DNA from 2 places in the Rufibacter sp. JT20002 genome. Region 1 is predicted to be linked to the other one. Evidence: riboswitches for the same ligand, from Rfam matches in the RefSeq annotation. Region 1 holds a riboswitch; the other holds the start of a gene.

Region 1 (7,509 bases):
GCAGGTTCTCCAGGCTCCGGGCCATCCGAAGTAACTACTGAACTACCCAGTAAACTATCAAGATCCTGCTCCATCCCCTGGAGGGGAAACCCCTTTAAGAAGTTTTCTTCCTCTATTTCGCGGTCTGCCTCAGTCAGGTAGTCAAATGCAGTTACCTCAGACCTCGTCAAACAAGCATACTCCTCCTCAAAAAGACACCGCTGCCTGATGCGGTAAGCAACCCCCTCAGGATTTTTGCCTTTGTACTCCCTTATCTCACCGGAACGTGTTATCACTACAATTCCCGAGGGCGATAACACAAACAATCGGTTCCGCTGCCAGAAAAGGTAATCGCAGGTTTCCAAATAAGCCCTGCCTTTCATGAATGTACCGGGATGAGAGGTAATGAAACGGGGTCTTGTTACCAATGCACCTTTCTCATCGCTTACCAACCGGAAACATGGAACCTCGGCGCTCAAGATTGGCTCGTACAGCACCCTATTCTCAGGCATGGAGTAAATCCCAAACAGGTTGTCCTGCCTGAATCCAATCAGATCAGGCGTAATCCGCCAAAGCTTGTGGTTGATGCAGGGAAGCACTTCAACTCCCTGATACGTCAACCCAAAATGATACCCGTTGGAAGTTACCTGATAGTGGAGCGGCATAAGCTGTTTAATTAGGTATAGGTTGTTTATTCTATAGGTGTAGTGATTAGTGGACCAGGTCTAAACCAATGGTCAGTACAGGAGGGAGGAAATCAGTTTTATGCCAAAGCTATTCCTGATACTTCCCTGGCCGGCACAGTATCGGCAATCTGCTTGGGTGTTGGTTCTCCTACAATTGCAGACGGAGCTCTTGATGATGACAGACCGCCACGCCTCTTCTTCCTCTGTTGAGAGCTCAACCCGCCTTCCTTTCAGGTCGATGCCATAGTATTGCTCCAGCTGATCCACCACCACGAATTTCCCCTTTCGATAAGGAAAAATGTGCAGAAAAGCAGGCTCCACATACGTACCTGCCATGTTGATGTGCATGCCGTACAGGTCTTTTACGGTGTCGTAAGTCTTGAAATATTTGCTCCTGCCCACAGTGTGGAGCACCTCCTCTACCAGGATCATCACCATAGGTTAAGCAGCCTCCTTTTCAACTTGCAGTGCTTCATAGGTCATGCTGCGCATCACATGAAGCAACCCAATCCTACGCATGAAAACCTGTATCCGATTTTCCTGCTCCAGACTTTCGTCCTTCATCAGATCCATCATGATTTTCATCTGGTCTTCCAGTTTACCCTTTAGCTGAGACAATACCGGTTTCATGAGCACCGCAGGCATCTTTACTGCCGTATACCCCTGCTGAAGCGCCTGAAGCAAGATCCTGGTGCACTCGCTGTGAAACCGGGCTCTTTTGCACACATGACTGGTGCTTTCGCTACGATCAATCATCACCTCCTGCTCCTGCAGGATTTTTAGCAGAAGCTCCTGCACCAACTGCGAATGCTCCTGGGTAAGTGTTAAAGTAATGGTGTCCATGTCTGTGGGAATAAGAGTGAAAGATGGTTTAAGGAAAGGAGGAACTATGCCACCTGGCTATAGTTTGACGGAATGCTGCGGTGTGCCGGCAGACCATCCCATGCAATTCTTTCAGCCGCCCTGGCTATCTCCTCAAGCAGCAGAATATCCACATACTCTTCGGAGGTATGTTCGCCCCACACTCCCGAAGACAGGTTCGTGCACTCCGGGATCACACCCACGAAAACGGCTGTATCGGTAAAAACCCCATATGGATCTGCTTGGTAGTCTAAGCCCTGATTCAAGAACTGGTGCGAAAGCGCATCGGCAAACTGCTCGCTGCAGCAACGCCCGCCTCGCTGATGGGTAATGATGGAACCAACCTTTCTGCGGTCAAACGCAACGGCACGTTTAAACTGGGCAAAAAACGAAGCATCTGCTCTCAATGCGGCACGGCTACCTAGGCAACCTATCTCCTCCCCTACAAAAAAGTAGTAAGTGCCTGGCACACCCTTGCTGATAAGGTAAAGCAGGATGGTAACCCCCGCCTTGTTATCGCCGCCCAGGATAGTACTGCCATCTGTGCGGATGATATTACCCTCAAACACATGGTTCACTTTCTCGTACTCGCTGGAGCAGGTATCCAAGTGGGCCGTAAAAAGAGTGGCTGACTCACCGATCCTGATGAAGTAGTTTCCGAAGTCGTCTTTCTGCACACCTGCGGGCAGATAAGGTTCCAGTTGGCTCTCGTACCCATAAGGCACGGTATATTGCGTCAGGTTAAGAAAGGTGTTTTTGAAATCGAATGGATTGGTTTTGGTCATAGATTGTTTTTAAAGGTTAGATGAAAAAATAGGCACAGGTCTTCTGGGCAGCCGCCAGGAAGCCACTGAAACAACTTTGCGAAGGCAAAGCCATAAATAGGAATATTTCTATAGGTAACACTTCCAGCCAGGCGAAGCCCAGGAGCACGATGCAAACCTGAGGACTTTAATCACAAAGGATTCGCAATGACCGTGGAAGCACTTAATTTTAAAAGGCAACACTGGAAAACCCAGTTAACCCATCTTACAAACCCTGCTGTTGAAGCATGATACAAAGGTAGGGCAAGCGCTCCAAACAGGGAATTTTCCGCAAGCTTGAAGGATCGACTGCCTGCCCTGGTTACAACCGGCGGATCCTTTTCCGCATGGCATACAGCATGCCGCACATTGAGGCAATAGAATCCCCCTCCAGGAACTCATCAATGGAGGAAATCTGCTTGGTGAACCTGATCCTGGCCCAATTGGTCCGGGAGTCCATCACCCTGTGGTGGGAAAAGCCGGCTTCCGTGGCAATTGCGGCAAGGTCCTTCCGGGTTTCTGTCACCATATCGTTCAGCTCAACGGCACTTCCCCCAAACACCAACCCTTGCTTCTCCCTCTCTGATAACTCAAGCAGTATGACGGCATGTACCTGTATCATCAACTGGTAATTCACTCCCTGCTCCAGGCTGTAGGCAAGGTCATGCTCCCCTTCGCTCCTGATGCCAGAGATGGCACTCACAGATCGGCAGAATTCCTCCCTTAGGTAGAGAAGCCGGTAACTCTCCCTTTCTTCCAGCGGTTTACCGGCCCTGATCTCTTCCACCACCTGGGACAACGGAATCCCCAACCCTCGTGCAGGGTTAGCCTGGATAAATGCCCACATGGGATCCCGCATCCAGGAGGTGTGCATTTTCCCAGCCGGGACCTTTTTCACCAGCATTTTATCTGCTAGAGAAAGCCCCAGGAATTTATAGATGGTACCAAACATACCAGACCCTATGTACAGGGGAAGGATGGCGGGCTCAAGTGACCTTTGCAGATATTGATGCCAGACTTCTACGTAGGCTCCCATGAACATATTCTGCTCATACCATTGCCCACCCAGTCTCCGTGAGTTTTGTATGGTCAGTCTGCTGAAGGCATAGGGTGCATAAGCCTTGATCTCCTCCCTATGCTGCAGGACCAGCTCAATGTTGTTACTCAGTAATGACAGTTCGCCCATTGATTTGCTTTAACGATTAAACATAGTTGACCTAGAACCCTGACTGAAAGACTGTGAAAGCCTGCCGGAATGAGCCATGGCACTTTAAAAGGAAAGCTTTGGGCGATGTAGCGCTTACAGCTTTTTTTCGGCAGAAGCCGCGCATTGTTTTGGCACCGTTGGAGCTTAAACCCGGTTGCCGTACCTACAGGCACTCTTAATGCTTCGAAAGAATCGTTTCCTGTGTACCTGAATACAGAGAATTTAAATGATAATACAAATATAGTGATTTAATATATATAATCAAAGAAATTTTATAATTATTAGAGTCAAATAGTATTACCTGATGAATTTATTACTATTTATATAGCCGGGCAACACAGGTCCTTATCCTTCAAAGAACTGACAAAGTGGTGGATCTCAGCCTCAGTGCCCAGTTTTTTGGCCTTGTTCTGTTCCACCAGGACAAGGTTACCCGCAAACTGCTCCTCCCATGTGCCACCGGCTGATGATGGATAAAGACAGCCCAACTTCTTTTTCTGCTTTGCAGCGTACCGCACAGACTCCATGGTGCCCCCAGCCAGGTCTGTCTCCAGGACGATCACGCCTCTGCTTAGGGCGGTCTGCAGGCGGCCCCTGGCAATGTAGGTGCCTCTTCTGGCCTTCTCTCCATAAGCATATTCACTCAGCAGCAATCCCCCCTCTTCCAGAATCCTTCGGGAAAGATTTTGATTTTCCCCAGGCAGGACATCATGCAGGCCGCCAGCCATCACTGCGATGGTGGGAGCATGGCTTTCAACTGCTGCCTTGTGGGCAATAGAATCACAACCTGCCGCAAGACCGCTGACAATGGCGAAGCCTTCCCTAAAGACCATCTGCGCCAGTTTCAGCCCTTCTTCCTGGGTGAAAGCAGAAGGTTCTTTTTTCCCAAAAATAGCGACGGCCTGGTTGTTTAACACCTCCAGGTTTCCTTTGACATGAACCAGCAAAGGCATGTCTTCCATCACAAGGAACGCCTTTGGGTAATCTGCGTCAAAGCGGGAGATGATCCTGATCCCGTTCTCCCCGGACAGGGCCAGGATACGTTCACTGACTTTACGCGCCACTGATATGGCTTCCAGGGGAGGCACCATACAGGTTCCGTACCGGTTATAGGCCGCCGCAAACAGGCTAACCACTCCCCTGTTCGCACTCGGAAAGCCTCTCCGGTACTCAGTTAAGAACCTGATGACTGTCTCAATGGAACGGGATGTGATACAGGGGATATTCTCCAGCAATAATAAATCAGAGGGTTCTATCATATGTGTTAGATATGGTTTGAAAAGGCATTCAACGGATCAACCCTCCTGCATTGCGCTCCGGCGCTTGCCGGAAAAGGGGGAACAGGCCATTTTACAGAAAAGCACCGGGCTTGGCCGCCAGCTTACCCGCAAGCTTGCCAGGCCCGTTATAACCCGGAATATTTGCAGATCTTGCGTTCACACACTTTGCCTAGTGACAACAGCTGTCGATCTAGCACAGGCATAGGTATCTATCAATCCCTTGGACAAAAACCAATATGGCGGACTACACAGACCAAATTCTAAAGGAAGCCCATCGCAGAAGCCTTGGAAACCTGAAGCAGGTAAAGGAGAGCAGTCACTGCGGTTGCTTCTGCTGCACTAGGATCTTTCCCGTCACAGAATTTCCCGAGGGTTGGCTTCCGGAGGAAGGCAGCAAGGGTGAAAAAACAGTTCAGTGCCCTTACTGCTGCCTAGATGCTGTTTTGGGTGATGCGTCCGGTTTTCCGGTCACTGACCAGGGCTTTATCAATGCCATGAACAGGAGATGGTTCAGTGGGCGGGTGGGCTGAATGCTTTTACCGTATTGCCAGTAACTTACCTGGTACTAGCCGTGAACAGTCCTGCACCCACCGCTTATCCAATCCCTTCTGAAAAGGCGGGTCAATACACTTTCTCCGGTTTGTGTGTTCTCGAGAGCTCTTTCTCACTTATGAAATAGTAGTAGTCCGTTTTTTCCTTCACACATGATGCCCAGGTAGTCTCAATCAAAAACTGGAAACCCTCCACCTCCACCATATTCCAGGCATGGTTTGTTATGGGGCTATTGTTCGCCTTCCCTACTACCCGAAAGGCTTTGATTCCAGCCTTTAAGCACATTTCCTGAAAAAGGTAACTGAAACCGCTGCACACCCCTTTGTTCGCCTTGAAAGTTGTCAGGCCATCATAAATACGGTAGTTATAATCATAGTAGATTCTGTGCACGATCCATATATAAATGGCACGTACTTTCTCGAAATCATATTTTAACTCCTTGGTTAAAGCCCAAGCCTGGTTTTCAATACTGGATTGTTTTTCTACCAGCAAAGCATTTCTGTCTACCTCTGCGTAATCATACTTCTTTATGAATCCCCTGAGCGCTTCTTTATTTGCAAGCTGCAGTAATTCTTCTTTAGTTGGATATACTTTCCAATAGGTCGGAACTGTATCACCCTGAAGGGCCAGGGCATCCACCAGCAGCCGGGAGAAGGCTAGTTGATTTCCTGCAATGCCTTTCTCCAGGGATTTCCTTATCTGTTCCCTGAACTCCAAATATTGCGGTTGCACCAGAAATTGCCTGGTGCTGTCCAGCACCAGCAACCTTTTATACAATCCTACTGATTCCTGCAACGAAACTGTTCTATTTGCAAGAAGCCGGCTTGATAATTTGTAATGGTAATACCGTACCTCGTTACGCATGGAATACTTCAGGCTGCCTTCTTTCCCGAATCTTCCCTTCTCCATCAACCTGATCTCTTCCAGTACTTTTTCATATTGCCCCTTCTCAAAAAGCTTTTCCACTTTTCTGAAGGAATAGCTTTCAGACGCTGCAGCCAACTGGCAATACCCTGCTATGATACCAAGCACCAGCAGCATGATCACTTTCAATTTTGGAATCGGTTTAGCCATGGATCTCGGTAGCATAGGTTAAGGTTTTATTTCAATGGGCGTGCCTATGGCAACGGCATTATACAATTCCTCGATTTCCTCATTGGTCACTGCCATACAACCGGCTGTCCAGTCATAGAGAAGATGTAGCTTACCCAGGAAAGGGACTTTATTGGGCAGGCCATGGATCTTGATACTCCCTCCTACCGGCTTGCCCAGCCGGGCGGCTTCTCGCCTGTCAGAGGTATTAGGATAGGAGACACCCAGGTTCCTGTGGTATCCGCTGTAAGGGTTCTTATCATTTATGGTATAGAGACCCTCTGGTGTTTTGTTATCTCCCTCAAACTGTTTATCCCCGACTGGCTTTTTACCTAAAGATATTCGGTACGTTTTCACCAGCTTACCGCCTGAATAAGCCATTAACCGCCGCTCTGATTTCACGACAACCAACTTGTCTATTTTAGTACTATTTGTTAAACTTTTTGACGCATTAAGCCTACCTATCAGATAAAAGGCAAGAAACACTGTAAGAACTATGGGAACAGATCTCTTCAATTGACAAAATGTAATGTTATAGTTACCAGATTAAAATACGACCAGGCCGTTTTTGAACTTAGCGGGCAGGCTGATGTGGGAATATCCTATTTCCAAACACATCACTTTCACAGGTTATGAGGGTTCGGTCAAGTAAAACCCGCTTGGGCTTATTTCTTTCCCCCTGGATAAAGTAATACCTGGCTGTTTCCTCCCCTAATTCATCTTCGAACCTTTTTTTGATCCTGGAAATCTTTTCATTCAGGGAATTATCAAACCTGTTTGCCAGCAGATTCACCCTTTCGGCGAATTTAGGATCGTAATCATCAAGGGACTCTCCTTTGGGAGCATACACATTCAACCGACTGTAGATTAATGTTATGTCTTCCCTGTATTGCTCCCTGTCTGCCAGCACGATACCCTCAGGATACTTTAGCAACAGGAAGTAGACTGTTTTCTCCAGCGGGGAAAGATCTATCACTTTATTCTGGTAGTCTACCAGGTGGATCACATTAGCACTTGTTATGTGCATGCGGCTGGGCAACTGCCTGAAT
Region 2 (7,509 bases), on a different contig from region 1:
GCCTTGGGCGATGACCACCGTTTGAACCTTGTTTTGGGAAATACCCTCCAAAGCACCAAGTACAACTTCCTGACACTTTCGGGCCAGAAGTTCCCGAGCGATAATTTCCAGGAAATCGCCTCTTCTTCCATCCAGACGGGTAGCACTTCTTCGAGCCAGAACGGCTTGGTGTCTTTCTTTGGGAGAGCGAGTTACACGTTCAGAGACAAGTACAGCCTGGATGGTAGCCTGCGCGCCGATGGTTCCTCTAAGTTTGCCGCCGGCAACAAGTGGGGCTACTTCCCATCAGTAGGGGCGGCCTGGATTATCTCTGAGGAGGCCTTCGCGAAAAGCCTGCCGTTTGACCAGATTAAACTGCGCGCCAACATAGGTTTATCCGGAAACCAGAACGGCATCAGTGATTTCCCATCACAGAGCTTGTGGAGAGCGGGTAGAAACTACCAGAACAACCCCGGCATCAGCCCGAGCCAGTTAGGCAATCCAGACCTGACCTGGGAAACCACCCGCCAGTGGAACCTGGGCCTGGACCTGGCTTTCCTGCAGAACCGCATCAAAGTGGAGGCCAACTACTACAGCAAATACACCAAAGACCTGCTCATTCAGGTGCCAGTGCCTTCCAAGTTGGGTTATTCCAGCGTATATGAGAACCTGGGTGAGGTGAGCAACAAAGGCGTGGAACTGAGCATTTCCTCGGTGAACATCCAGAAAGACGATTTCCAGTGGTCCACTGACTTCAACATCGCGAGAAACAAAAACCGCATTGAGAAACTGCCCACGCCTATCACCGCCCACTCCCGCGACTGGGTACGCATGGAACAGGGCAACTCGCTCTTCGCTTTCTGGGTGTATGACCAGCTGTATGTAGACCCGCAGACCGGCGATGCCGTGTACGATGACGTGGACAAAAACGGCACCATCACCACTGCCGACCGCAAAATCATGGGCAACGGCGCGCCGGATTTCTTCGGGAGCTTGAACAACACCGTCCGCTTCAAGCGGTTCGATTTAGGGGCACTTTTGTATTTTCAGTCCGGAAACGACATCATAAACCTGAACCGTTTCTTCCTGGAGCACGGCGGTACCCAGAGCGGCATCACCTTCTTCCCGAACCAGCTGAACAGATGGCAGAAACCCGGCGACATCACCGATGTGCCACGCCTGACCAAAAGAGGCAACAACTACACCCTGCCTAGCAGCCGCTACCTGGAAGACGGTTCCTTCCTGCGCCTGCGCTCCATCACTTTGGGCTACAACGTGCCTACCGAGCTGGTGAACCGCTTCAAAATCTCCAACCTACGCCTGTACGCCCTGGCCACCAACCTCTGGACACTCACTAACTACAGCGGCCTTGACCCCGAGGTGAACGTAGCCGCGAACAACCAGAACGTGCTGGGTATTGACCACGCCGTGGTGCCGCAGCCCAGAAGTTTCCAGATAGGTGCCAATGTTACTTTCTAAAAAACAGCCATGAAAAATATTCTCTCTTCCTATAAAACCTTAGTCTTAGCCGCCGCCGTCCTGTTCTCCAGCTGCGATTTGCTGGAGCCGGACCCAGCTACCGAGGTCTTGTCTTCTACCGCTTTAGTGGATGCCCGTGGCGCGCAGGCCGCCCTGCTGGGCACGTACAGCGAACTGCAAAGCAACAACTACTACGGCCTGGATTATCCGGCTTTGTCTTACCTGTCTTCAGACGAAGCAGAGTCCATCGGGTCCTTTGACTTTTACCGGCAGTTTGACCGTAACGGCATCCAGTCCGAGAACAGCTCTATCCTGAGCACCTGGCGGCAGATTTACCGTGTGATCAACCTGGCTAACAACCTCATCGTCGATGTGCCGGCCATCCAGGACCCCGCCTTAACCGATAACCTTCGGAGAAGCATTCTGGCCGAGGCTCATTTCCTGCGCGGTCTTGCGTACTTTGACATCGCCCGGGCCTGGGGCGGCGCTCAACTGGTTCTCACGCCCACCGAATCGAAACTGGACGGACAAGGCATAGGACGGTCCACCAAAGCCGAAACCTACGCCCAGGTGCTGTCTGATTTAAACCAAGCCGAGCAGCTTTTCACCGAAGTGGAAAAGGGGGCCGTAGGAGCTTCCTACACCACGCCCGCCCGCGCCTCTTTACTGGCCGTTTGGGCCCTGAAAGCCCGCTTCTACCTCTACCAGGAAAACTGGACCGAGGCTGAGAACTACGCCACTAAGGTAATTGACGTGAAAAAAGCCCAGCTGGTGTTCCCGTATGAGCAAACCATCCAGGGCCTGCTCACCCCGGAAAGCATTCTGGAACTGGCCTACACCACCGCCAACGGCAACAGCCACGCCTCTTATTGGTTACCCAGCTCCAGCGGCGGACGCCTGGAATGGATTCCTGGTCAGGCCATCACCAGTGAGTTGCGCAACCCAGTAGTGGGCGGCGCTCGCAGCATCCTCATCGGAACCGCCGGCACTATAGTCTACGGCAAAAAATACTTCCGCAACGGCACCAGCGATGACCCTGCCTTTCTGCTAAGAATCTCCGAGCAGTACCTCATCCGCGCTGAGGCCCGCGTGAAAAAGGCCGCCCCGGATATGGTAGGTGCCCTAGCCGATGTAAACGCTATCCGGGAAAGAGCCCGCATAGAGAAACTGACCTTACTGGATGCTCCCGGGCTGTTGCTGGCTATTGAGCAGGAACGCAAACTGGAACTCGCCTTTGAAGGCCACCGCTGGTTTGACCTCATCCGCACCGGCCGCGCCCAAGCCGTCTTGGGCATCACAGACCCCAACAAGTTCCTGTACCCCATTCCTAATGCAGACATTGTCGCAGACCCTGATTTGGGTACAGAAGACCAGAACCCCGGGTATTGATAGTAATTCTTCCTATGCTTGTGAAAAGGAGTACTGCTCAGCGGTACTCCTTTCTTTTTGTCTGGTGTTTTGGGTCTTGTTTTGAGAAAGAAGGCTTAGAAGGGGATGAGGTTGTTACTTTATTCAATTAGCTGGTATGAGGCTATCGCCTCACTGAAGTTGCAAACTTCAGGTCATTATATGCCCAAGTTGAAAACTTGAACCATGGACAGAGAAATTAAGGTTAGCTCGCATTCCGTCCCCCTTTGAAGGGGGTAGGGGGATGATTTTTCGTGCTTATTATTGCGTTCCTAAACTGTAGGCGCAATCCCTTGTGGTTGTCCTTTGAGTAGGAGAGGACTTTCATCACCACAGTCGCCTCTCTGTAGCTGAAACATAATGGTTCTGCAGACGCCTTGTCATCCCCCTACCCCCTTCAAAGGAGGACGGAATGCGTGTAAAGGAATGCAGATTGCTGTACAATCTTTTGCCATCAAAGCATCAATAAAAAAGCGGCTACCTTTTGGTAGCCGCTTTCATTTTAAATTAGGAACACAAACCAAATTCCTCTTCTGTCATCCTGTAAGGAACTTGTGGGCAAGCTACAAAGGCGTTTAGTAAACGCTATTACCGTTCGCTACCAGGTTTCTTCTAGGATGACAAGGTGAGAGGTTATATGAATCCTAGCCTTGTACTAAGGCTGTCAGAATTTATTCCTCTTCCTCCCCCGCAAGCACGCCACCAACGGTTTTGATGATGTTGCCGAAGAAAAGAGCGTTGAAGAACAGGCGGTTGGTGCCGTACCAGCTACCCCGGAAATTGGGGTTGTCGGCGAAAAGGACTAAGGTGCCTTGGCCTTGGTTCTGCGCCAGCAAGGAAGCAGAATTGGCGATTTTCTTCAGGTTGGCTTTGGACACGTAGCCACTTTGCAGCGGATTAGCGGTGTACTGGGCCACCGTTTCATATGAGTTCTTGCTGGGGGCCAGGAACACGCTGCTATTTCGGTACACGCTCAGTTTGCGGGAGGTATAGCCGAAGGCCAGCGGGTGCGTGATGTCCAGGTCGGTCTCGTAAATAGAGCCGCCTACTGATTTGGCGCCTTCCAGTTCGCGGGCATTGATGTAAGCCTGGCGCGTGGTTTTAGCGGAGGTATCAGCGCTTGAGATAAGGCGAGCATTGGCGATTCCTTGTTTGATGGCCCACTCAGAGGCGGTTTTAAAAGTAATCAAAGTGCCGCCCTCGGTCACCCAGCGCTTCAGTTTGTCCACGGTGTTTTTATCCAGGCTGTTGTAGGAGCCGCTCACCAGCACGATGGTGTTGTAGCGGGCCAAAGACAGGCGCGGGAAAGAACTCAGCTCGGCTTTGGTGATAGGCATCTTCAACTGAGAATCCAGCAGGAACCACACTTCACCAGCCTCCGGACCCATCACGCCATTGCCTACCAGCATCAGCGCCTCAGGTTTGCGGATGGTCTGAATGTTGCTGCTGCCGAGGTCAATGCCTTTGGCGCTGAAGCCGCTGTTCACCGAGGCGATGTTAACCTTGCGGTCTGCGGCCACTTTCTGAATGGCTTTGTACAGCGAGTCAGACGAGATTTTTTGCGAGGCAACGGGGATGGTGATGGCCCCGGGCAGGTAGTCTTTGGCGCCTGCTGTGGTATTGGCTGTGAATGGCTTCAAGGCGGTTTGGGCAGTCACCCCTAGCGATTGCAGTTGGTATAAGGCGCCCGCGGTATTGTAATCGGTCCAGTCCAGGAGGTAGGCGTAGTTGCTTTTAGGGGGTGCAGTAGCGGTGAGAGCGGGGAGGGTGGCTACACGGTTTCCGCGGTTCACAGCTTTGGAAGCGCCCACGTGCGGCAAGCCATAGGCCAGGGCCAGCGTCCAAGTGGAGGCATCGTAGAAAACGCTATCGGGGAGATTAGTGTTCTTTGCGAAGATGGATTCCACCAGGCGGTACTGCGGTTGCTCGGTGGGCACTACATAGGATTTTCCCTTCTCAAAGGCGGTGCCGCCGATGGTCTGGTTGCCAGGCAATTCATACACCTCAATTTTGTGGGCCAGCAGCAGCTCGGTGAAGTTGCGCAGGCGGGTGGCATCGTGCTTCTCGCCATACACGTAGGCTTTCACCGGGTTTTTGCGGCCATCGGCTATGCCGGATTTGTAGAACTCGCGCTGGTGTTTCAGGAAAGTCTCACGGTTCTCTACGGCTCCTTTCACGGTAGCCAGACCCGTGCTCAGGTGGTTCCGGATGCCGAAGGCGAAGGTCAGCACGCCGGTGGAGTTCTCCTGGCGGTTGCCGCGGGAGCTGGCCTGCTCGGTGGTGATGCCCACGCCGCCTTGGAAATCGGGGTAAGTGGAGCCGTAGCCGGGGTAGATGTTGTCGTACTGCTCCTTGGTGAAGTACAGCGACCCGATCTCGTCCAGTGCCGCCGCGTGGTACTTGGCGATGATCACGTTCAGGTTGTCATAGGTGCTGCGGGGTACCAGGTAGTTCTCGGAGCCATAGGGTTTGCTGGGCTCAAAGTAGTAGGTGGAGTTGGTGCCCATCTCGTGGAAGTCAATCACCACGTTAGGCAGCCACTCATGGTAGAACTTCAGGCGGTTTTTGCTTTCTACGTGCGCGATGGGCAGCCAATCGCGGTTCAGGTCAAACCAGTAATGGTTGCCCCGGCCGCCGGGCCACACCTCGTTGTGCTCCCAATCGGCAGGATCGGCTACGGAAGGATCGCTCTGGTGCACGTTGATCCAGTTCGCGTGGCGGTCACGGCCATCAGGGTTGTGGGCGGGGTCCAGCAAAATCACCGCTTCTTTCAAGGCACGCTGCGTCTCGGGGTCCTGGTTAGCGGTGTAGTAATAGGCGGTTAGCAGGGAAGCTTCCAAGCTGGAGGCCTCGTTGCCGTGCACACTGTAGCCCAGGTTCACGAACACCGGCGCGTTGGCTAGGTTGGGAAGCGGCTTGGAGACATCGGCTAGCTGCAGGTGCTCTTTCCGGAGGTCCTCCAAACGGGCGTGGTTCTCAGGAGAGGTGATAATGGCCACCACCTGCGGCCGCAGTTCATAGGTAAACCCGATGGTCTGCACTTTTACTTTGTCAGAGAGCCGGTCCAATTCCTTAAGGTAAGCCACCGATTGCTCGTAACGGCTGTGGCGCTCGCCGATGCCGTAGCCCAGGAACTGCTCGGGCGTAGGTATGGCAGCGTCAAAGTTCTTCGTTTTTGGGAAGTAATAGCTGCTTTGCGCCAGGGCCGGAACGATGGTAAGGACCCAGGCAGTCAGGACCAGAAGGGCCCTGTAAGTCTGTAAGGATGATTTCATGGTGTTTTAAAGGTGATTTTCAAAAAATGGGTTAAAAGCGAAAGGGAGAGAAAAGGCGTTTCCGCAACAGCAAAGGGAAAGGAAGCGATAGAGCGCCGCCAAGGTAGAGGAGAGGCAGGCGTGCAAAGAGTTGTCGCAGGCAAACGCCTGTTTCTTTGCCCTTGCCTGCGCAAGTGCTGTGTACATAAGAAATGAAACAGAAATTGAGTCTTAGAAAATAGAGAAGCGCTGCATTAGCGCAGAAGGATAGAACCCCGGGAGCCCGGAAAATCTAAGGAAGCTAACAGCAACAACAAAAGTGCATACAGGCAGTGAAGTAGCCTGAAGAAGTAGGTGATGAAAGAAGGTTGATGTTGGAAAGATTGCTGCTGCTGATCATGGTCTGAAAACTTATATTTCCCATTTGGCTGGGCAGGAGTTAGCACCTTTTTAACATGGTTAACGGTTGCTAGAGGTTCTCAGAGCCTGCTCTCTCCCCTCTTCGGTATAATTTCAAGGGCTAAGGTAGAAAGCAAGTGGGTATATAGCAAAAGAAATATAGATTATTTAAGGCAGATCACTTGGGCAATGTACACTTTGCGTCTGACAGCTCAGAAAGGAAGTAGCTTCAGGGTTGGCTTTCCTTTGGTATCAAAGCGCCAGAGCTCCGCTCTGGTTAGTATCTCTTCAAACAAATTTTAGGTAATTTCCAGAAAGGAGCTTGTAATCACTCTCGTTCAGTGTGTTTTAAGCCAGGAAATGAAGAAGTGGCGGGTAAATAGATGAATTCTCGATGAAATTAGCCTATTCCTGAAATAAACAGTCAAAATGCGTGAAACGTATAAATCTAAGGAGTAGAACTTCGTTACTTAGCAGAAAGTCTAGTTTTTTGTCTGAATTAGTGGGAGGAAATCACTAATTTTAACCTTACCCGAACATTTTTTGACGCAAATAGTCCCCATATGAAAGCCGTTTTTCTTTCTCTTTTCCTCAGTGTTCTCGTGATGACCTCGGGCATGGCCCAAACTGCTGCTCCTGCAAAAGACCGAACCAGATACAACCTGCAGCAGCAGTTCAGTTCTTTGAAGTTCAGGTCTTCCACCGAGATAAAATACAACCAGCCGCACAAAGTAATAAAGCAGGCCAGTCTGGATGCCTTCTTCCAAAATGTACAGGACACCCTGCGTGCGCGTGAGCAAAGCATTAAGAACGCCGGAAAAGAGACGGCTGTGAAACTGGCGCAAACCCAGAAGGAATTAGCCGATCAAAAACTACAGGTACAGGCCCTGCAAGAGGTAAACGCCCAAAAAGAAAAGCAGATCCAGCAGGGGGCGCATGACGTGGCTAGCCTGTCGGTGCTGGGCATTGACATGGACAAGCAGGTGTACGT

What was found. Region 1 has a riboswitch for S-adenosylmethionine ahead of ACW9SV_RS01200 (hypothetical protein). Riboswitches for the same ligand answer to the same signal wherever they lie in the genome.
Region 2: another riboswitch for S-adenosylmethionine. It lies ahead of ACW9SV_RS20820 (M14 family metallopeptidase); the one in region 1 lies ahead of ACW9SV_RS01200 (hypothetical protein).

The regions. Positions count from the first base shown of each region.
Region 1 covers NZ_JBSZJY010000001.1:293,602-301,110, forward strand. The annotation lists gene ACW9SV_RS01180 (hypothetical protein) at 1-644, opposite strand, end outside; gene ACW9SV_RS01185 (hypothetical protein) at 717-1,103, opposite strand; gene ACW9SV_RS01190 (hypothetical protein) at 1,107-1,508, opposite strand; gene ACW9SV_RS01195 (hypothetical protein) at 1,553-2,311, opposite strand; gene ACW9SV_RS01200 (hypothetical protein) at 2,652-3,515, opposite strand; SAM-I-IV-variant riboswitch at 3,628-3,723, opposite strand; gene ACW9SV_RS01205 (DNA-processing protein DprA) at 3,857-4,795, opposite strand; gene ACW9SV_RS01210 (transglutaminase domain-containing protein) at 5,438-6,457, opposite strand; gene ACW9SV_RS01215 (L,D-transpeptidase family protein) at 6,461-6,862, opposite strand; gene ACW9SV_RS01220 (hypothetical protein) at 7,035-7,509, opposite strand, start outside.
Region 2 covers NZ_JBSZJY010000005.1:324,061-331,569, reverse strand. The annotation lists gene ACW9SV_RS20830 (SusC/RagA family TonB-linked outer membrane protein) at 1-1,458, shown strand, start outside; gene ACW9SV_RS20825 (RagB/SusD family nutrient uptake outer membrane protein) at 1,468-2,847, shown strand; gene ACW9SV_RS20820 (M14 family metallopeptidase) at 3,537-6,140, opposite strand; SAM riboswitch class I at 6,528-6,633, opposite strand; gene ACW9SV_RS20815 (hypothetical protein) at 7,082-7,509, shown strand, end outside.